DNA from 3 places in the Lysinibacillus sp. DFXJR4 genome. Region 2 is predicted to be linked to each of the others. Evidence: riboswitches for the same ligand, from Rfam matches in the RefSeq annotation. Region 2 holds a riboswitch; each other region holds the start of a gene.
What was found. A riboswitch is a leader RNA that binds a small molecule or an ion and turns the genes downstream of it on or off. The one in region 2 is predicted to bind cobalamin.
Positions count from the first base shown of each region.

Region 1: another riboswitch for cobalamin. It lies ahead of AC2CGN_RS13935 (hypothetical protein); the one in region 2 lies ahead of AC2CGN_RS07730 (ABC transporter substrate-binding protein).
Region 3: another riboswitch for cobalamin. It lies ahead of AC2CGN_RS21670 (FecCD family ABC transporter permease); the one in region 2 lies ahead of AC2CGN_RS07730 (ABC transporter substrate-binding protein).

Region 1 is NZ_JBXUNW010000006.1:914-8,735, forward strand. It holds gene AC2CGN_RS13905 (tyrosine-protein phosphatase) at 1-22, opposite strand, end outside; gene AC2CGN_RS13910 (hypothetical protein) at 191-721, opposite strand; gene AC2CGN_RS13915 (aminopeptidase) at 738-1,970, opposite strand; gene AC2CGN_RS13920 (ABC transporter permease) at 1,993-2,754, opposite strand; gene AC2CGN_RS13925 (ABC transporter ATP-binding protein) at 2,759-3,697, opposite strand; gene AC2CGN_RS13930 (ABC transporter substrate-binding protein) at 4,181-5,143, opposite strand; gene AC2CGN_RS13935 (hypothetical protein) at 5,149-5,688, opposite strand; cobalamin riboswitch at 5,946-6,142, opposite strand; gene AC2CGN_RS13940 (glutathione peroxidase) at 6,219-6,764, opposite strand; gene AC2CGN_RS13945 (hypothetical protein) at 6,855-7,403, opposite strand; gene ytvI (sporulation integral membrane protein YtvI) at 7,485-7,822, shown strand, end outside.
Region 2 is NZ_JBXUNW010000001.1:1,507,476-1,515,297, forward strand. It holds gene AC2CGN_RS07715 (hypothetical protein) at 1-438, shown strand, start outside; gene AC2CGN_RS07720 (hypothetical protein) at 461-865, shown strand; gene AC2CGN_RS07725 (GTP-binding protein) at 867-2,807, opposite strand; cobalamin riboswitch at 3,053-3,239, shown strand; gene AC2CGN_RS07730 (ABC transporter substrate-binding protein) at 3,424-4,419, shown strand; gene AC2CGN_RS07735 (precorrin-3B methylase) at 4,472-5,143, shown strand; gene AC2CGN_RS07740 (S9 family peptidase) at 5,314-7,302, shown strand; gene AC2CGN_RS07745 (GNAT family N-acetyltransferase) at 7,361-7,822, opposite strand, start outside.
Region 3 is NZ_JBXUNW010000017.1:48,501-56,322, reverse strand. It holds gene AC2CGN_RS21680 (YdhK family protein) at 1-236, opposite strand, end outside; gene AC2CGN_RS21675 (biotin transporter BioY) at 349-945, opposite strand; cobalamin riboswitch at 1,085-1,276, shown strand; gene AC2CGN_RS21670 (FecCD family ABC transporter permease) at 1,427-2,473, shown strand; gene AC2CGN_RS21665 (heme ABC transporter ATP-binding protein) at 2,478-3,266, shown strand; gene AC2CGN_RS21660 (DMT family transporter) at 3,505-3,819, opposite strand; gene AC2CGN_RS21655 (DMT family transporter) at 3,819-4,172, opposite strand; gene AC2CGN_RS21650 (TetR/AcrR family transcriptional regulator) at 4,246-4,824, opposite strand; gene AC2CGN_RS21645 (hypothetical protein) at 5,132-5,302, shown strand; gene AC2CGN_RS21640 (hypothetical protein) at 5,348-5,524, shown strand; gene AC2CGN_RS21635 (endonuclease Q family protein) at 5,505-6,671, shown strand; gene AC2CGN_RS21630 (S-layer homology domain-containing protein) at 6,759-7,822, shown strand, end outside.

The sequences.
Region 1 (7,822 bases), on a different contig from region 2:
CCTTCACATCAAACTGTTTCATTCATTACCCCTCCCATAATTCATGCATTATTATCTTTATTTTATAGAACGAATCGAAAGAATACCAATTTTCACACTATGAATTGATTTATCCACTATATAAAAATAAAACTCCAACAATCATTCCTTAAAATGATGTTGGAGTTTCAATTCACACATTACGCCCGAATCATAAGTTCTTCTGATTTTCACCTTTTTTATAAAAACCTTCTATAAATTGTATTAATTTATCAAACTCCACTGAAAAAATATCCTGAATACCGAAATATCCCTCACTGTCCCCTATAATATTAGCGAACTTTTTATAGAGTCGATGGATGTATTCATGATGACGATAGGCATAAAATTGAACTTCCTTTACATCCTTATGTTCTTCTAAAATATGCCTTAGCATTTGTAAAAAGCCATTAACAAAGGAACGACTGTTTTGATATTCTTTCTTTAATAGGGCACAATCGATAAAGACAATTTCTTTATTTTTAAAATGATCCTCCCGTAATCCCAACGTATAACTAGCTGCCGCGATTACTTCCTGTTGGGTATTATAAAAGAGCAGTAGATTTGTCTCTTCTATCATGATAGATAAACTTCCCAAAGTCTCCAAAATGGGATACATATCATCAAACATATTTCTATTTTGTAAAAAGAAAATCGCAAACTTTTCAAAATCCTCTTCTGTTCTACATTTCATTATATGCATTCATCTCACCCTCCTTCTAATTGAGAAACTTAGCTGCCCATTTTCCATCTATTAAAATTGGTTCCACAGTGCCGTCCTCACGCACACCATTCACTTGTAGGTATTCGGAGCCAATCATAAAATCTACATGGATTATACTAGAATTAATACTGTTTTCACGATCTACTCTATTTCCCTCCTTTAAGCCTGAAATATATCCATGCCCAATCGCTAAATGACAGGACGCATTTTCATCAAATAAAGTATGGTAAAATAGTAGATTACTTGCTGAAATAACAGAGTCATGAGGTACTAATGCAACCTCACCAATATATTTTGCGCCCTCATCCATGCTCAAAATACCTTTTAACGCATTCAGACCTTTTTTAGCACTGCAATCAACTATCTTCCCGTATTTAAAAGTAAGGGTAAAATCATCAATTACATGCCCCTCATAAACTAATGGCTTTGTATTTTTAACTATTCCATTAACGCCCGTTTTAAGTGGTGTTGTATAAATCTCTTCTGTTGGCATATTGCAAATAAATGGGGTTCCATTGTCATTTGTTTCTAAGCCATTCAGCCAATGATGATTGTTTGGTAATTCGATTTTTAAGTCTGTGCCTTCACTGATAAAATGTAAATAGCGAAAGCGCTCATCGTTTAATAGTGCTGCCCTTTTATTTAATCCTTCTATATGTTGCTCCCATGCTGCTATTGGATTTTCAGCATCCAATTTCATTATCTTAAAAAATTCCTCCCATAGCTGCTTTAGTCCTTCCTTTGGCACCATATATGGAAAGATAGACTCTGCCCATTTCTCCGTTGGATAAGCAATAACAGTCCAGCTAACTTGCATGCTAGTCAATTTTTTGGTAAAGGAACGGAAAGCAATGGCAGAAGCATATTCAGCTTTTTCGGTCTTAATTGGATCAATTCCCTCCATGTTTTGTAGATGGGGGGAAATAATATAAAGAAAGGCAGCACCATCACTAGCCATCTCTTCATATCCTTTCACAAGCCAATCTGGTGTATACTCCAACCCCTGCTCTGACATTAATTCATATTCAATGCGAGCGAGCTCTTCATCTATCCATTTAATATATACAAAATGTGCCCCATTGAGATAAGCATATCGACAAATTCTTCTTACAAAATCAGCAGCAGCAATAGATGCAGATATTACTAATGTCTGCCCTTGTTGAATATTTATTCCCACTTTTATGACTAACTTCGCATACTCTTCTACTTTATTTTCAAAAGTTTTCATTTTTTGTTTCACTCCCTCTTATTTATTGAACACGCCAATGTATCTTTTTACTTATCAATAGATAGGAAATGCATGAAAAAATAATTAAAATAAACACTTCTTTAAATAAAGATGCTGTCCACCCTACAGTAAGCATTTCATGGAGGATATTTGCTACATATGTTGTTGGTAGCACATAGGAAATCCATTGGAGAATAATTGGAAGGTCAGTTATTTTTATCATAACTGGTGTTAAAAAAGTAACAAACATCAGTAAAAATTGAGCGACAATATTTGTGAATTGCGGATTTGGCGATAAAAAACCCATTAAAACGCCTATACCTACTACACTAAAGATTGCCAATAGTGCTACTGGTAGCAGAATCCACTCAAAATGAAGACTCACCTCATATAGACGCTGACCTAAAATAAATACGATAATAAAGGATGGTAGAGAGGTTAAAATGCCATAAAATAATAAGGATAGTATGAAATTAACTTTACGGATGGGAAGTGATGCGTAATATGTAAAATAGCCTCCAAATTTTTGATAGGAAATATCTTGTCCTAAAATATTCATCCCCATCAGCAGAATACTAAAAACCATATTTCCGATAATTAATCGTGCCAACTGGTCTTGACTTGAATCCCCTAATAGAAAATTTAAGAAAATCAAGGTAACCACAGGAAATATTGCAGACATAGCGATAATCCACCATAATTGATGTCGTACAATAGCGATTTGGATTCGAAAGAGGATAAACAATTCAATAAAAATTTGAGTGAAGGGATGTATTATTCTCATTTTGCTATTCACTCCTCTGTTGCTCTTGAAGCATAGAATAGACATCCTCTAAGCTTGGCGGTAGCAGTGAATATTGGCTAATGTTCAATGCCTCGTCTTGTATCAAATCAATAACAGGACGAATAGAATGTTTTTCTATAAGCATTGTGAGCTTAGCATCCTCCACTAATTCAACTTTTCCAAAACCCTCAAGGCGATCTTGGATCTTTTGAAAAGAAGCTTCATGCGCATAAATTTCTAAACGCATTCTTTGATCCACCCTTCTCTTCAGTTTTTCTACATGGTCAATTGCTAAAAGCTTTCCGTTATCTATAACAGCTACACGATGTACAACTTTTTCTGCTTCTAAAATATTGTGAGTCACTAAAATAATCGTTGTACCCTTGTAATTAAGCTCACGGATAATTTCCCATACTAATTTCCGCTTTAATGGATCTAGCTCATTTGTAGGTTCATCTAGAATTATGACTGATGCCTGCCCAATCAAAGTCGTTCCTAGGCTAATAAGTCTTCTTTGCCCTCCAGAAAGTTTAGATACCAATTTATTTCGATATGCCTCCATTCCTAAACGTAGCAGGATGTTATCCGTCTGCTGCTTTGCTTCTTTTTTAGATAACCCCTTTAACCTTCCCGTAAAATAAATGGCTTCCCATGTTTTTAAAAATGATAAAGCAAAAGTCTCTTGTGAATAATAAGCGATTTGCTTAACGACATCCTTTGTATTTCTAGACACTTCCTGTCGCTGAAATTTCACTGATCCTACTGTAGGTGCTAAGTGACCAATCATCTGCTTTATCAATGTTGTTTTTCCTGCACCATTTGGTCCTAGAATTCCAATGATTTCTCCTTTATATATGGTCAGTGAAATGCCATCATTAGCTTTGTACCTTCCTTTTTTGTAGTAGAAAGTTACATCTTCTAACTCATACACTGGTTCAAGCATATTAAACAGCCTTCCCTGTTAAAATTTTAAAAGATTGAGGCCTGGCTTTATAAGCCAGACCTTTAAACAAATTATCTACCTGTAGGTAATTTATCGCCCGTACGAGTGGGAAATGATGGTGGTGGAAACATCATTACTATTCACCTCACATTCTATTGAAGAAATAAGAAGGTCAATCACAGATTTTCGTGATCAATTATGCCTCGGTATAATTGTGTCTGGAATCGGCATTGTGTTTACACAAAGAACTCCTTTTCGATTCCGTGACATCCGCCGGAGGCTTTAACTTCTTTCAGCAGGTGTTTGGACACCCTCTGAAAAGTAGCTTAAATTCGCATTCATCTCACCACCTATAGAGGTGGGAGACTTCTGCTGAAAGAAGTTAAAAAACCCTCTCCTTCAAAATACAATCTGAAGGTTAAAATTAGGTTAAAAAATACAAAAAAGCTGCCCTTATTTTGGACAGCTTGCAGGTTTTGTGTTTTATTTAAATAATTCAGGATAAACAGCCTTTGCTACTAGCTCAACAGCTTCACCAATACGAGGGCCAGGGCGGTTTGTAATATCATTATCTATATAATAAACTGCTTTGTTTTGAATAGCTGTGATAGAATTCCACCCATCACGCGTAAGAATTTCTGCTTCTGGGTCTTTTGTATAGCCTACCGTAGTTAAAATAACTTCTGGATTTTTCGCAATAACATCTTCTTCGGTTACTTTTTTCCAGCCTTGGAGTTCAGCAAATACATTGCTTACATTGGCAATATTTAGAATTTCTTGTTGGAATGTACCAGAGCCCGCTGTATAGATGTCTGGTTTTGGGCTAATTTCTAAGTAGATATTTTTTGGTGCTTTTACATCTTTAACTTTTGCTTGTACCTCAGCAATTTTTGATTTTATATCCTCGTTTAATTTTGCACCTTTATCTTCAATTCCCATAACCGTTGCTATCTGTTCAATATCTTCATATACATCATCAAATGAAGCTGCAGATTGAATGGCAAATACTTTTACACCTGCATCTTCAAGACTTTTTAGAGCATTTAAGTTATCTTCATCTTTTCCTGTTGTATAAGCAATGACCACATCTGGCTTCAAAGCTAAAATACGCTCACTATTAAACGTAACAGAATTAGAAACACGTTCAATTTTTTGTGCCTCTTCCGGATACGTATCATAGTCAGTTGCCCCAACAATTTGATTGCCAACACCTAAAGCAAATAAAATTTCTGTATTGCTTGGTTGTAATGAAATAATTGTTTTAGGTACTTCATCAAACTCAACCTCTATACCACGGTCATCCTTCACTTTATAGCTTGCTTTTTCGATTTGATCTTCCTTAGTAATATCTTCTTTAGTAGTTGCTTCATCCTTCGCACCACAACCTACTAATATGAGCGACAGCATCATTACTGAAAGCCATTGAAGCTTCAACATTTTCTTCATTTTATTTATTCTCCTTTTTTCTTTTTCATAGGGTATGACTTGCTTACAAACGGAATTTCAGCAATCCCTGCTTGCTTATTCATATAAACAGCCATCACAAAAAATACATTGGCTAGTAGTCCTAAATAATCAAAAAGAATTGTCGGTACTTCCTTTTCGTCAGATACCTTATGCAAAATACGATAAGATTTTTTTGCCTCACTACGACATACATGTAATGCAGTAGCAGCCTCTGTTCCTTGAGGTAATACAAAGCTCTGAATCTCCTCTTTCACATAACTAACATAAAAATCATAGCGAGCACTTATCCATGCTAAATCCTCTTCACTGACCGCTAATTTACCTCGAACCGAGCCATTAACATGGTAGGCCATTGGTAGGATTGTATAGAGATCTTGTGCAACAACCTCAACTGCCTCTTTTTTTACTGCTGTCAAAGCCATACCTATATGTGTAGTAAGGCTATCTGTTCGTATTTCAAAATCCACTGTATATGCTTTTTCACGCATAAATGGATAACAAGAATAACGCGCATCTTTTTTCAACTCTAAATCCTCACTTTCTTTACACAATCAATTTTGCCCCAACGTAATTGCGTCTGGATTTTTCTTGATTCAAAGGCATATAAAACGCCCACTGATAGGAAAAAAAACCTCTATCCTACCCATATAAGGGGCTGAATTAAAATAAAAAACGCCGTTCCTACTCGTAAGGAACGACGAAAATAACATAATTAGAATCGTATATAGATACGAAAGAGACTACGTATTTGCCATATATCCTCCTAGCTTCCGAAGAGTATTTATACGTTCAAATAAAGGTCGGTCTCCTGGCTTGTACAGTGTACATCACTTAATGTAATGTATGTCATAAAACCTTCCCATCAAATTGACAGTGGTCTCCGATTATGATTCCTGTACTTACAGTTGCGGAAACAGCTTCGGATTTTCACCGAATTCCCGATTATACTATCTTAGTACCCTTATCCTGCAAGAGCTATTCACTTATAAAGCAGTTTATCACATATTATTATGAAAAACTATAAAGATAAAAGTTTTATAGTTGTACTAGAAATTTATAGTATTTTTTCAATAGCCTGCTCGATATCAAGCTGAGAATCAGTAGGCTCAAAGCGTTCTACTGTTTTACCATTTGCATCGATTAAGAATTTTGTAAAATTCCAGCGGATATTACGTCCTTCTAAAAAACGAGGTGCTATTTGAACTATTGATTCTGCTAGCATTTTTTCCTGCATGCTTGCTTTTCCAAATGCGCGGTAATCGACCTCATGCTTTAAATAATTAAACAGTGGATGTGTTGCATCACCATTGACCTGCACTACCTCAAAAATCGGGAATGTTACACCATAGTTAACCTGACAAAGTTGTGTAGTTTGCTCACCATCTTCAGGGTTTTGATTTCCAAATTGATCGCAAGGAAAGCCTAACACAACAAAGTTTTCCTTGCCATATTTATCGTACATTTTTTGCAAGTCTTCGAACTGATATGTAAAACGACATTGATTAGCTGTGTTGACAATTAACAGCGTCTTTCCTCGATAGGTCTCCATTGATAAAATCTCACCGTTCGGCTTCTTTACTAAATAATTATAAATACTCATGTATGAATCCCCTTACTTTTTTCCTATATTATAGTAAACTTTTTTCTATTCATAAAAGGATTTGCATTAAAAAAAGCCATTCCATTATTTTTAACGAATGGCTGCCCTATATTTCTTTTTGTATTTCATATCTTGCTCTTCCTCAATTAAACGTTTCACAATGTCTAGCACCTTTGAATTATTCGTAGCATCATATAATTTCTTAAAAGATACTACAATATCATAACGTATTAATGTTGGATGTTTTTCATCTAGACATGTCTGAAATCTTTTAGCCAAATAAGAAATAACTAAATCCCGTTGTACCTGCCCTGCTAAACCTATTTTCCAGATGGCCTGTAGAGTATTTCTTGCCGTTGCAGTATTTTCATCATATGTCACAGCCCAAATCTTTAAAAAGTCCTCCAATACTCTTTCTTCTGGATCACTTTTAGCTGCTAATGCGCATAAAAATTGTGCTGCAAGTGCGCGCATATGACCATCTTTATATGTAAGAGCTTGGACAAGTTGTTCCCAAACTGCATATGTCCAATCAACTGGTTCTTGCATAATTTTCATCAATTCTTCGTAAGAATCGTATTGAATTTCACGGTCACGCTCTGTTAAATTACTAAAAAGCTGCAAAATTTCTTTTTCCATCATTCATCCCTACCTTTATTGTGTCAGAACGTAAAATTTTTATGGTACACTTATCTTAATTTGCGTAAAGAAGGTGAATATATGAATAAATTAAATACTAGGAAACTGATATTTAGATTAATAATGATTATTTCTATAATCGTAGCTGCATATTTTATTATTCCTGTTTCCGTACCAATCATCTTAGCTGGAGCCACCGCATTTTTTTTAGAGCCAATTGTTATGTTCTTTAAACGGCAATGGAAAATGTCACGGAAGATTGCAGTTGCTTTTATTTACATAGTGAGTGTTATTCTAATTTCTATTATTTGTTACTTTACGATTACACAACTTATGTCTCAAATAATATTAGTTTCAAAGCAAGCTCCCTACTATATTTCAAAGCTATCAGAAATGTGGCTTACTATGCAAGAAAACAT
Region 2 (7,822 bases):
GGCGAGCTTTATCATTTAATTACACGTATCGATTCAACCCGTTCTAAACCAAATCTAGAACGATTTTCTGTAGAGCCTAAGCCTGTATTAAGTGCTGCTCGTGTCAATGATTTATTGTGCTCAATTGTGATGCGCTTTTATGAAACTTATTTGGAAGATTTATCACGAATTGCTCAGGATAACAAACTTATTAGTCTAGTAGAACGTGAGTATAAGCATTTTTTACAAGCCGTGAAGGAACTAAATGATTATCATTTAAACTGGCATCCACGTGGTAATGGTCATGAGCTATTGCTGGAATTAATTGATAATTTGCAACTTTTGAAAAGTAGACCAGGCAAAGTGTTAACAGACTTTTCGAATTCCCATAGCTATGCTGTTGTAGAACCTTCTTATCGCCCTTTCAAAGACACAAGGCAAAATGTATGGGCATTATAGAAAAAAGCAGCTGCTCAGGTCAGTGGAAATTGTTCTATTTAATCCAAGAACAACATGGGCTCAAGAGAAAACTGCTCATGTCAGCTCAAGAATAGCTCAGTTACATGGGAAAACCACTCCGGTCATCCCAAAACTTGCTCGGGTACAGGAGAAACCCGCTCTGGTCATCCAAAAAATAGCTCGGGTACAGGAGAAACCCGCTCCGGTCATCCCAAAACTTGCTCGGGTACAGGAGAAACCCGCTCCGGTCATCCCAAAAATCGCTCAGGTTCAAGTGAAACCCGCTCAGGCAAGCCATAAAACTGCTCAGGCCAAGGAGAAATCCGCTCAGTTTAATCAATACCTCTCGAAACCAGAATTAATAGAATCTGCAGTACAGAAACAGGACATGGTATCAATTCCACATGTCCTGTTTCTACTTTTCTAAATTATTTGATACAATGCATTGCTGCTTGTGCCTCATGCCATGGAACGGAATAGCCTTTTCCTTTTGCACAAAAAATACTTGCGGATGTATATTCAGGATCGGCATTTTTATTGTAGCCGATTTGAGTAATAATTTCGTTCGGATTATGACATTTATCGTAGCCATCAAATTGTAGAGAAAGCACACCCTTACCATTGGTGTAGGCCGCAAAGGTCGTACTATAGTTCATAAATGTCGCGACAGGAGCACGACCAGTAATCATGACATCCTCTTCTGAAACAACTGGAGGGTCAAATGTACCGGATGCTTGCTGAATATCTGTCATTATGCGGCCGATAAAATCGGTAGATGCTTTTAACTTAAAGCGGTAATAGGGCTCCAGAAGGATGTTCACCGCTTGTTCAAGCCCTTGCCGTAATGCTCGGAATGTGGCCACGCGAAAATCGCCGCCGTCGGTATGCTTAATATGTGCACGCCCCGTTAAAAGCGTAAAACGAATATCAGTTACGGGAAAGCCTGTTAGTAATCCATGATGTTCGCGCTCGAATAAGTGCTTTTCAATCAGTCGTTGATGCCCAACGGATAAATCGTCCGTATGACATGCATTGACAAATGTAATACCAGTACCGCGTGCACTTGGCTCCATTAATAAATGTACTTCTGCATAGTGCTTTAAAGGTTCGAAATGACCATATCCTGTAACAGTTGATGCAATTGTTTCCATATATAATATCTGTGGCTCCCCGAATGAAATGGCTAGTGAAAATCGCTTGTTTAGCACTTCAATAAGGACCTCAAGCTGGATAACCCCCATAATATGTACTTGAATCTCTTGAAATTTTTCATGCCAAATCACACGTAATGAAGGCTCTTCCGCTTCAAGGATACGAAAGATTTTTAAGACTTCCTTTATATGCTGGTCTCCCTTGTATTGTACTTTGGCCTGAAGAGTTGGCACTAACTCATAGGGCTGTGGGTTACTAGAGCTTCCGAGGATTGCACCAATATTTGCTAAGCTAAGCCCTTTTACAGCAAAAATTTCGCCAGCTGTCACTTCCTGTACGGCTTCATAACGATGTCCGTTATATAACCTTATTTCCGTCACTTTTTCGGTTACGTCTCCAAAAGAAAACTCATCTCGAATATGCAAGGTTCCCTGTAATGCCTTAATAAAAGTTAAACGTTGATGGCCATCGTGTCGAATTTTAAAGACTTCACCTTGAAATGGTGCAGCAGCATTGAAATGTGTTTCAGTAAGCAGCGGGAGCTGTGCAAGGAATTCCTTTATGCCGATATCTTTTAATGCTGAGCCAGTAAAGCACAAAAATGCCTTTTCCTGTTTAATCATCGCTTGGAGTTGGGTAAAACAGCTACCACTATCTAATGTTTCATTAAGAAAAGCATCCAAAAGATTGTCATCACGTTCAGCTAGCCATTCCATTATGTTAGAAGGAATATAATCCGAATGGAACATTTCATTTACTAGTAGTACGTCCTTAGAGCAATCCTTTTGAAGCTGTGCCATAACATTATCCACCGCTGCACCTTCACGATCAATTTTATTGATAAAAAAGAAGGTTGGAATGTGATACTGACGTAATAGGTGCCAGACTGTTTCTGTATGCCCCTGTAACCCCTCAACTGCACTAATCACAATGATGGCATAATCCATAACACGAATCGCACGCTCCATCTCAGGGGAGAAGTCGACGTGTCCTGGTGTATCGATTAATGTATAGGTATCGTTGCCAATTGTCATCCGACCTTGCTCAGCAAAAATTGTGATGCCACGTTGACGCTCCAGCTCATGATTATCCAGAAATGTATCTTGATGATCCACCCGCCCACGAGCCTGAATACTTTTTGTATGAAATAATAATTGCTCAGAGAATGTTGTTTTTCCTGCATCCACATGAGCAAGGACTCCAATAGTTTTATGCATAAAATAATCCTCGTTTCTATAAATCCGTCCATTTTATTGTAACAGAATTTTGTTGAATTCAAGAAATATGAATATGTCATAATTGTGCTCCAAATCAACTGATTATGAAAAATAATTAATGTAAAATAGTTCTCGATTATGTAAGAATAGTGCTATAATATTAAAGATAATTAGTAAATGGATTTTTTTGTGAGATTGCGAATAGAAATTTCTTTTGCTAGTCTATCAATAATATTTATAACAATCAATAATACCTTTATATTGGTGCAAATGGCCTTAGTCATTTGCTTAAAAGGGAAATCGGTGCAAATCCGATGCTGTCCCGCAACTGTAAATGGGGAGTCTATACAAAATGCCACTGTAATCAACCTATGGGAAGGCGTATAGATGATGAACCTAAGCCAGGATACCTGCCAATATTATTCTTTACTTTAACCACGAGGATGGGGATAGTGAATCAGGTCAAAAGCCATTATTTCACTATGCGAACCTCTTGGAAACAAGGGGATTTTTTTATGCCCTTTATCAATTTATTACACTGTACATAACAAAAACATGGTAGTAAAGAAGTCAACTGATTTCTTACTATATATTTAACATCAAAGGAGAAAAGGACATGAAGAAATGGAACAGCGTGTGGCTTGTCTTTGCACTGGCATTGATGGCCATTTTAGGTGCATGCAGTGCGAAGGAAGATAAAGAATCAGCAGCACAAGGGGAGAAGGTTGAACCATCGCAAGCGGCAACGGCAGAAGTAACGATTGACAATAATGGGACAACACAGGTTTATAAAGAGGCGCCCAAAAAAGCAATTAGCTTAAACCAACATGTAACAGAAATTATGCTAGCTTTAGGCTTAGAGGATTCAATGGTTGGTACAGCCTATTTAGATGATAAAATTTATGAGCCTTTCCAAGCTGCTTACGATAAAGTACCTGTATTAGCTGACCAATATCCTACAAAGGAACAGGTTATTGATGCAGAGGCAGACTTTTTATATGGGGGATGGAAAAGCGCCTTTGGTGAAAAAGGTGTTGGTACTCCTGAAGAGCTTGAGACATTAGGAATTCACACCTATTTACATACAGCGTCCAATATGACAAAACCAACTTTAGAGGATATTTTCATAGATATTCGTAATATCGCAAAAATATTCCGTGTCGAAGATCGTGGAGAATCTTTAATTGATCAAATGACAAAAGATGTAGATAATATTCGTGCCAAATTGCCACAGGATGGCAAAGAGTTACCTGTTTTAGTTTTTGATAGCGGTGATAAGGAAGTCTTTACAGCAGCGCAAAACTTTATGAATGAGTTGGTAACGATTGCTGGGGGTAAAAACATTTTTGGTAATGTGGAGGCAGGTTGGACAACTGTTTCAAAAGAAGATGCAGTTGCACGTGATCCAGAGGTGATAGTTGTCATTGATTATGGGGAGACATCTGCTGAGGAAAAAATTAATTTCTTAAAGAATGACCCAGCGTTAAAAGAAACAGAAGCCGTGAAAAACGAACATTTTGTTATTTTACCATTATCTGCAGCATCTGAAGGTGTCCGTGCCGCAGAAGCGATTCAAATTTTGGCAAAAGGCTTTTATCCAGATAACTTTTAAAATTTGAGCTAGCATTTTGCTGGCTCCTTTTTCATAAGGAGAGATATTATACATGAATGCATTTAATATGAACATACCAGAGAAAACCTTTGAAAAGCTAAATCATCAGGGAGAATTTACTCGCCTTGCGGTAAGCCCTGGAATTATTAATAAGCATTATACTCCAACACAATTTCAAATAATCGCAAAGGTCGTTGGAAACACTGGTGCTATTAAATACTCTGCATCCTACAGTATATTATTATCAATTCCTACTGTTGGTCTAGGAGAAGCTATAAATGAGCTACAAAAAGCAGGTCTATACGTGGCAAAGCAAGGTCCGATTGTTGCCATGAAGGCATGTGATTTCTGTGATGGCGATAAAATGGAGGCAGCCCCAATAACAGAGCAATTATATGATTCATTAGAAGGGATGGCAGTTCCATCAAGATTACGCTTAAATGTTAATGGCTGTGCATCGGCTTGCTATAATGCTGTCTATGATGATATCGGCCTCATTTATCAAAAGGATAGCTTTGATGTTTATTTAGGAGCGGTGCCGATGGGGGCAAAAGCTCAAGCGGGGACATTGTTTGCTAAACGGATTCCTGTTAACCATATTGAAAGCTATCTCCATGCAATTATTTTACTCTACAAAGAGCATGCTCGACCAAATGAACCTTTTTATAAATTTTATCGTAGAACAAAAACGGCTGACTATTGGGATATAGCGTTTGATTTCTAAAAACTAGTCTTATCAAGCATGGTGTCACTTTGTAAGAAACCTCGTCATTGTAAAATACTTCTTCACATATAAAAGATTACATAGGCTTAAAAAATTTTTTCTTTTAAGCAGGGAAAATACTTAGTGTATCGAAATAAAATACTATGTAAGAATTCAACAAGAAGGAGCGAATAACAGTGAAACATGGGATTCAACCAGAAGATTTATATCGATTAAAATCAGTATCAAATCCACAAGTATCACCTGATGGAAAAGGAGTAGTTTATGTAGAAACTTGTATTGATGAAAAAAAGAATGACTATGTATCTAATTTATTTTATATAAATTTGACTGAAAAAAACCCTCTACAATGGACATTTGGTGATGATAAAACGAATTCACCTGTATGGTCATCTGATGGCAGCAAAATTGCATTTGTATCAACGAGAACTGGCAAGCCACAAATTTTTGTGCTTGCTAAAACAGGTGGAGAGGCCAAACAAGTTACGCATTGTAAAAACGGTGCGACATCACCTGTATGGTCTCCATGTGGTAAGAAAATTGCCTTCTCCGTAAAGCTTGGTAAAAATGAAGATATCTGTGATAAAGCAGAAGATGTTAAGAAAGAGGAAAAAGAACTTAAACCTCTTGAAGTTGACAACATGAAGTATAAATCAGATGCTGCTGGATTTATCGATATGGATCAATATACTCACATTGCCATTGTCGATCTTGAATCAGGGGAGCTGGAACAAGTGACGACAGGAAGCCATCATTTCCATTTGGATACATGGTCACCAAATGGAAAATATCTGGCTTATTCGGCTGATTTAACAGAGGATGTAGATTTTTCTTTCAATAATGATATTTATTTATTGGAGGTAGAAACAAAACAAACGCGCCAACTAACAGAAGGAAAGGGGATGTTCTACCAAACTTCATGGTCCCCGAACAGTCGATACATCGCTTTTCTTGGAAGTGAGAGAGAATTTGAAAACGCTACACAAGCAAAGCTATGGATATATGATTTGGAGCAGAGTAATTTAACAGGTGTAACAAGTGATTTTGACGCTCCTGTCGGTGATTTTGTAGTTGGAGATTATCTACAAGATGTCGTGGCTCCACGTGTCCAATGGATGAAGGATAGTCATAGCTTTTACTTCCAAGTGACAGATCACGGAAATACAGCCATTTATTTTGGAAATATTGTTGGAGAAATATATCCAGCGATTCATGATAATCAGTATGTCTATGGTTTTTCACTTGATTCACAAAATGATAAAGCAGTCGTTGCCATCAGCACTACAACAAATCCTGGTGATCTATTTTACGTCAATTTGAAAACTGGTGAAAAGGAACAGCTCACTAAAGTTAACGAAGAGTTTTTAAGATCAAAAATATTATCTGTTCCAGAAGCTATTGAATATGAAGGGGCAGATGGCTGGAAAGTAAACGGCTGGATAATGAAGCCCATCGGATATGAGGATGGGGAAAAATATCCACTTATTCTTGAAATCCATGGTGGTCCGCACGCAATGTATGCCCATACCTATTTTAACGAATTTCAAATACTTGCTGCACAAGGTTTTGCGGTACTATATACGAATCCTCGCGGTAGTCACGGCTACGGTCAAAAATTTGTTGATACAGTCCGAGGTGATTATGGTGGCAATGATTATCAAGACCTTATGGCTGCTGTTGACTATGTATTGGAACAGTATGAATTTATTGATCAAGACCGACTTGGCGTGACAGGAGGCAGCTATGGTGGCTTTATGACTAACTGGATTGTTAGCCATACAAACCGTTTTAAAGCGGCTGTTACGCAACGCTCTATCTCTAACTGGATTAGCTTTTGCGGTGTAAGTGATATTGGCTATTACTTTACAGACTGGCAAATTCAAGCGGGACTAGACGATATTGAAAAGCTATGGCATCATTCTCCGCTGAAATATGTGGACAATGTACAGACACCACTGTTAATTTTACACAGTGAAAAAGACTATCGCTGCCCGATTGAACAGGCAGAGCAATTGTTTATTGCCTTAAAGCATCGTAAAAAAGAAGCAAAATTTATTCGCTTCCCTGAATCCAATCACGAACTTTCAAGAAGCGGAAAACCAATGTTAAGAATGAATAGATTGGAATATATTCGAGATTGGTTTGTCAAATACCTATAAGAATCATAGAGGGTGGTGGCTTAAGGGCTAAAAAAGCTTCTTAGGCCATCTTTCTAAATTATTGATTAATAACTCCATAAAATACTAAATCCTCGTATTTACCGTCTTTTATAATATGATCCTTTAATATTCCTTCTTGTGTCATACCAATTTTCTTCATTACTTTTCCAGAAGCAGGGTTTGATGAAAAAAATCGTGCAAATACTTTGTGCAGTTTCTTTTCTTCAAAACCGAATTGTAGAATCGACTGCGCTGCCTCTGTTGCATAGCCTTTTCCCCAATATTGCTCACCAATCCAATAGGCAATTTCTCCTTGATTAAAACGTTTGTTATTCGATAATGCAATTGCTCCATATAATTCGCCAGTTTCTTTATCAGTTACTGCAAACTCGTACGAAATATCCTCCATAAAATGATCGTAATGGCGTTCTATCCATGACAACGCATCATTCAAACTATATGGATAGGGCAGGTACAATGTACTTTTATAAATATTATAGTTATTGCAAAGCTTTGCCAC
Region 3 (7,822 bases), on a different contig from region 2:
CCATTGGTAATAATAGCTGTGCTTCCTTCTGGAAATTTAGGGTTTACGGCAGTTTTCAACGCTATGGGCACCTCACCCGAGCTAGAATGATCCATTGTTGAATGATCCATCTTTGTATTCTGCTCAATGTCATTGTCCTTTTTCGTCCCTGATTCTGTCTTGTCAGAGCAACCTGATAACGTTAGGAAAGTAATTACTGTCAGGAAACTGATAAACCAACTTCTTTTTATCTTCATCCTTTATTCCTCCTCACTATTTACACCTAATGTAGCAAATAAATGTGCAGAAATAATGGAAGGATTATAAGAAATACGCCATCTTTGTAGGTTTGGCGTTTTAAGAATTCAACTATTTTATTGGTATTATTTTTAATATCCTTTGTAGTCGATGCGCAAAAATACCAGCAAAGACTGCTAAAATAATATCCTTAGGCAAAGGCGGCATCATCCAAAGCCAGGCCATCTTATAATTGAAAGCATCTGGAGCGCTAGCCCATAGCTTATAAGCAAAGTACATCCAATTTGTCCCTAGTAAATAATTAATAGCTGTAGCAATTACTGCTGCAACAATATAGCTTTTCTTTGTGCCGCTGCGCTCAACAATTAGTCCTGCGATAAATGCAGCTAAAATAAATGTGACAATGAAGCCAAATGTAGGGCTCAAGATTTGTCCAAAGCCGCCACCAAAACGTGCAAATACGGGTGCACCAGCTAAGCCAATGCACATATATACCGTACAAGCAAGCGCACCCTTTCTACTACCAAGAACGAGTCCAGCTAATATAGCAAAGAAAGTTTGCAATGTGATGGGGACTCCACCTACAGACATGAAAGGGACAATAGAAGTAATATTTGCACCAATCATCATTAACGTTGAAAATAATCCAATATAGGCAATATCTACTGTTCTTAATCTATGATGAGAGTGTTCTGCAACTGTTGCCATAATTTCACTCCTGTCTATTAAAGCTATAAATAGTGTATGAAAATAAAATATTTGTGTCAACCTATAATTTATGTTTAGTTAACTCAATGATAATTAATAGACTAACTACTTAAATGTATGATAGAATCGTCATAATTTTAATAGTTTGGATACTAATGGTGTGGCATCTTATATAAAGTGTCACTTAAAAGGGAAGTCGGTGAAAATCCGACGCTGTCCCGCAACTGTAACGAGGAGTTTTATGATGATTTAGCCACTGTTTTAGGAACGGGAAGGTAATCATAAAACGTTGATTCGAAGCCAGGAGACCTGCCATTTAGTGATAGTTGTAATGCCCACGAGGATGAACGCATTTACGGACAATAGAAGGAAATCTTTCTGACTTTGTTGATGAATCTAGGGTATTTCTATGCATACTATGCATGAAATACTCTTTTTTATTGCTTCATATCTATTACGGTTGATTAGGAGTATTATACATATGAATAAAAAATTTATACTATTATCACTGTCTTTGTTTCTAATACTAATCATTTCTATGACTTTGGCTGTTATGGTTGGATCTGTTTCCATCACACCTCTTTATGTGTGGCAGGTTATTCTGTCCAAAATTCCAATCGTCCAAAATTTTATAGAGCAGGATTGGAGTCGCTCGCAAGAAATTATCATTTGGCAAATACGGGTGCCACGCGTCTTGTTGGCTGCCATTGTAGGAGCAGGCTTAGCAATTGCAGGAGCAGCTATACAGGCTCTTGTGCGTAATTCTATAGCTGAACCATACATATTAGGAATATCCTCAGGGGCAACAGTCGGTGCTACAGCTGTTATTATTTTAGGTGCATTTTCATTCCTAGGAATTTTTGCTCTTTCAGTATCTGCATTTTTAGGCTCACTACTAGCCATATTGTTAGTGTTTTTCCTTGCCCGTGTTGGAGGAAAAATATCTGTCTTTAGACTTTTACTTGCTGGAATGGCAGTATCGTTTATTTTATCTGCTATTTCGAATTTTATTTTAATGATGGCAAAGCAAGAGGGTGGAATTAAGGCAGTTATGTATTGGATGCTTGGAAGTCTAGCTGGTGCAAAATGGAGTAATATAATTATTCCTACAACTATTTTTATCGTCGTGTTTGCCTTACTGTGGCTCCATTATCGTCATTTAAATTTATTATTGCTTGGGGAAGAGGCAGCAGTTACATTAGGTGTCAATATCCAACAGTTTCGTTTACAGCTTATCCTACTAGTATCTTTATTAACGGGTGTGCTTGTTGCAGTAAGCGGCTCTATTGGATTTGTTGGCTTAATTATTCCACATATTGTTCGCATAATTGTAGGTTCTAACTATAAATATGTAATACCAATTAGTGCTTTATTAGGAGGTATTTTTTTAGTTTGGGCAGATGCGATTGCTCGAATTTTGATAGCTCCTGAAGAAATGCCAATTGGAATTATTACAGCTTTTTGTGGAGGACCATTTTTCATTTGGCTACTGCGCCGTAATAATTATTCTTTCGGTGAAGGAGATTAAACCTATGACATTAGAAGCAAGGCAGGTATCCTATTCCATTCAGGATCAACGCATATTACATGAGGTTAGTATGCAAATAAGGGAACAGCAATTTGTTGGGCTAATTGGTCCAAACGGTAGCGGGAAGTCAACCTTATTAAAAAATATGTACCGCCTATTAAAGCCTGAAAATGGTACGGTTCTGTTAAATGAGCAGGATATTTTTAAGCAATCAAGTAAAAACATTGCTAAAAATTTGGCGGTAGTAAGTCAAGAAACACCGGTTTTATTTGACTTTACAGTACATGATTTAGTAAGTATGGGAAGAACACCTCACAAAAAATTATTGGAGCTTGATCAAGAACGAGATTTTCAAATTGTGAAGGATGCATTAAATCAAACAGGTATCACACATTTAGAAAAACGTAGTTTCAGCTCATTGTCAGGTGGAGAAAAAAAACGGGTGATGGTAGCACGTGCACTTGCTCAGCAAGCACAAATACTTATTTTAGATGAGCCAACAAATCATTTAGATATACAGCATCAATTACAGCTAATGGATTTAATTCAAACTTTGCATTTAACCGTTGTTGCTGCTTTGCATGACCTAAATATTGCAGCTATGTATTGCGATCAAATTTATGTTTTACAGAAAGGTCAAATCGTTTGCTCTGGTACACCAGAAGAAGTGCTTACGCCAGCATTATTACAAGATGTATTTGGTGTTTATGCCGATATACAAACCCACCCTCTTACAGGTAAGCCGTATTTAACGTATGTATCGGAGCAATATACGAAAATATTAAAATATTGATAGTATGAAAAAGGCGTATCACTTAGTGCGGATACGCCATATTGTTTATCTATGGATAGGACTGTGGTTAATGGAGGACAATGCTTCATTTATTACAAAAATCCTTAGCTATTCTCAGTCCAAATCTTCCAAATAACACCCTCTTCATCATTACTACTATGTGCTTAAATCTTTAAATCCTTCGGACATCTTCTCACCAAACATTATTACTAAATTCTACCGAAAGCAGCAAAATAAATTAAGATATTGCTTTTAAACCTGCTACACCAATGATAATGGCAACGATACTAATCAAACGGGTGCGGTTTTTGGATTCGCCAAAAAATATAATATTTACAAGGACAGCCCCAACAGTCCCAATACCAATCCATACAACATAGGCGATGCTTAACTGTAAATAGTTAAAGGAGGCATATAATAGCGCAAAGGACAACCCAAATCCACCCACATATATAAATAAATTACGAAGCGTTTTTTTCTGACTGTAGAAGCGTAAGCCTACCACCCCGATAATTTCTGATATTGCAGCTAATAATACAAGTAACCAGCCCATTATGCATTAGCTCCTTTCTTATTATCATGATCTCTAGCAGTGTTATCGGCTAATTTAAGACCAATAACCCCTACTATTAAAATAAACATGAAAATCGCTTTCATAGTGTTAAACTCTCCTTCAAAAATGAAAATGTCCATTAATGTGGTACCAATTGTTCCTGCCCCAGCAAAAATTGCATAAACTGTGCCAGTAGGTAGGTTTTCACATGCTTTTGATAAGAAATGGAAGTCCGTAGCGATTAAGGCTACGATAATAATCCAATGCCACCAGGAATGTGCAACATTAAAGCCGAAAATCCAAAATAATTCAAATAAACTTGTTAGTCCAACATACAGCCAATCTTTTTTCATAGTTACGTTTCCTTTCGTTTAATCATATTTATGACTGACATTCAGTCATTTATCGTGTAAAAAAGAACGTCACTTATGTGTGACGTAAGCCAAGTGCATGATGTAAAAAGTCAAGGAGTTCAAGCTTTTGCAGTCTGATAGCTTCTTCTTTACTGTCATCATACAAGTAAATTTGCTCAGCTGCAGATTCTACTAACCCAATAATAAGTTTAGAAGATTGTGTAGTATTTAAAGAAGGGCGAATTACTCCTTGCTGTTGAGCCTCATATAAGAAATTATTCATCCATTCGTAATAGGGCGCATAAATATTTTCCCATTCTTTCATATGTTCAGTTTGAGTAATACCAGCGTAGATAAGGGCAAATACATCCCGATAGTCTTCAGTTAGTGAAAAAACAATATCGACTACTTTATCAAGCTGCATTGCAAAAGGTTCCTGTAAGGAAATTCCTTCTTTAATGGCAGCAATTATTTTCTCAACCATAACTTTCGCAATAGCCGGCATAACCGAAAGTCGTGATGGGAAATAAAGGTAAAATGTCCCTTGTGCGATACCTGCAGCTTTAACGATATCGGAAACTTTTGTCTTTTCAATTCCCTTTTCACGAAAAACTTCAATTGCTGCTTGAATAATTTTCTCTTCCTTTGACATGAAATCCCCCGCTTTTGTCCTGCTTAATTAGTATGTTACAAAATAGTTAAAATAAAGTCAAAGAAAATGACTGATAGTCAGTCATTTTTATCTGATTTAGCAGATCTTTACTTTGCGAAAGCAAAAAATGTATTGTATTCAAAGCGAAGCGACAGAAGTCAAAATAAAATCCCCGATGGTTGTTACAAAATTTTGAAGTTGAAGAATGGCTTTTTGAGGTGCTTGAAAAAATCAGATCTGAGAGATGATTGATACGCATAAATAACACTTTCTCGGGGAACTTTATGGATGAAAGGATTTGATGATAGTGGAAGAGATTAAGTTTGCGCAATTAGACCAACAGCAGCTTGAAAAAATTAACGAACTGGAAAAGAAAATTGGCGTGACATTAGTGGCATATGACTCCTCTTCAATGTCATCTCAGGGCTCGAGTGCCTTTGAAGCAAATAATGGCACGCATAACAATCATCCATCATAATGAACAAAAGAGATACCTTGCAGCAATGTGAGGTTTTTCTGTTTTATGTTGATTCAACAGATGTATATGCACCAGTTGAATCAGTATAAAGCCCCGGTGGATGTCACGGATTTTGAAGAAGAGCTTTTCGAGCAAGCCCAAAAAAATCAGTACACATTACTCTGTGGCGGAATTGAAGAAATAAAGGGAGTGAAGTTTAATGATGCAAGAATTTTATGCTGATTTACATATTCATATTGGACGTACTTTTAATGGACGTGCTGTTAAAATTACAGGCAGTAAAACGTTAACATTAGCAAATGTTTTAGAGACTGCTAGTGCAAGAAAGGGTCTTGATATTATTGGAATTATTGATTGCCATTCTCCAGAGGTAATAGAAGAGATGGCATGGATGATGGAACAAGGTTTACTCAAGGAATTGGAACAAGGGGGTCTACGCTATCAGGAAACTACTCTGATCCCAGGAAGTGAAATAGAGATTTATGATGAGAATTGTTTAGGACCTATCCATGTGCTTGCCTATTTCCCAACACTTAACCTGATGAGAGAGTTTTCAACTTGGATGTCAAATCATATGAAAAATATCCACTTAAGCTCTCAGCGAATATATTGCGATGCACGAACGCTACAACAGAAAGTTTATGAATTAAGTGGGCTTTTTATTCCTGCACACGTATTTACGCCATTTAAAAGTCTGTTTGGTAAAGGCGTACAACGAAGTTTAACAGAAGTTTTCGATCCACAGCTTATAGACGCCATTGAACTGGGATTAAGTTCGGATACCTACATGGTGAACAATATTAAGGAGCTTCAAGCCTATCCATTTGTCAGCAATTCTGATGCACACTCTCTTGGGAAGATTGCTCGGGAATATCAAAAATTACGATTAACTGATGCTAATTTTTCTGAATTGCAATTGGCACTTCAAGAGCAGCAAGGGAGAGCAATAACGGCTAATTATGGTTTAAATCCTTTGCTTGGTAAGTACCATCAAACAGTCTGTGCAAAGTGTGGCGAACAGCTAGACAATATGACGACTGTCTGTCCAAAATGTAACAGTACGCAAATTATAAAAGGAGTCGCCTTACGTATTCAGGAGTTATCAGAGCAGCTTGTTAATCAACGTGTTCGTCCACCCTATATTCATCAAGTTCCATTGGATTTTATTCCAGGCTTAGGACCAAAAATGATGGACCGATTAGTAAATGCCTTTGGTACGGAGATGAATATTTTGCATCGCATCTCACTAGAACAGCTTGAACAAATCGTTCCACCGAAAATTGCCAAGATGATTGATTTGGCAAGAACAGGTCAATTAGCAATTGAAGTTGGTGGTGGGGGTATATACGGAAAAATTCAATCTGAATAGAAGCTAAAAAATGCTTGTTCTTATTTAACCCTTTTTTAACCTTCATCTATTAAAATAGTAATCAGTAGATGTTGAAGGAGTGAGGGTATGAAATTTTCAAAGAAACTTCGATTTTTAGCTAGTAGTGTACTAGCATTGCAGTTATTAGTCCCAGTAGGTGCTAATGCTGAAGAGCGGAAAGATCTTATTGCACCGAGCTGGGTGACTCAGGTAGATTATGTAGCACTAGGGGATTCATTGGCCCATGGTATGAATGAAGTGGGGATTATCGGATTAGGGTATGCCGATTTTGTTGCACAGGCTTTACAGAAAGAGGGACTCATTACTTCATATAATAAGGGCTTTGCTTATACAGGCTATACTACGAAAAACGTATTGGAAGATTTACAAAATGATGTCGAGAAGCCAGTGGTTGGCTTTGGTTATCCAAATGAACAGGTAAAGCTTCGTACGTCTATTAAGGAGGCAGAAATTATTACCTTAACAGCAGGCGCCAATGATTTAATACCAATTTTAAAGGAATCTCAAACAACAGGTATTAATGCAGTGGCAATCCTAAAGGCTTCACAAGATGCAGTCAAAAATATAACTGCTATTTTAGCAGAAATTAAAAAACTAAATCCGAACGCACAGGTTTATGTGATGGGTTATTATAATTCCTTCCCCTACTATAGTGAGGATTTACAAAAACAATTTAAATTATTATTGGCTACGGTAAATTCCACAATAAAAACAACTGTTGAAAAGGCTGGAGGTATATTTGTTCCGACATACGATATTGTGGCAAAAGACGTGCCAAGCTATTTACCAAATCCAGAAAATATACATTTAAGTGAAGCAGGTTATATGGCAGTCGCAAATGAGGCATTTTTACCAGCCATTAAAGCAAGCTCATTATGGGATGTATCAAAAGTGATTAGTACAACTATTCAAAATAATACATCTGTACAGGTAAATTGGCAGAAGGCTACAGACAATGTAGGCGTGGAAAGCTACAAAGTTTATGTAAATGGTGAGCTAACTGCTACACAAAATGCCGACACAACGACAATTATGTTGGAACATTTAAATGATCATGCGACATATACTGTCGCTGTAAAAGCAGTAGACGCTGCAGGCAATGAAAGCGTACAAAGTCCAACTATAACTTT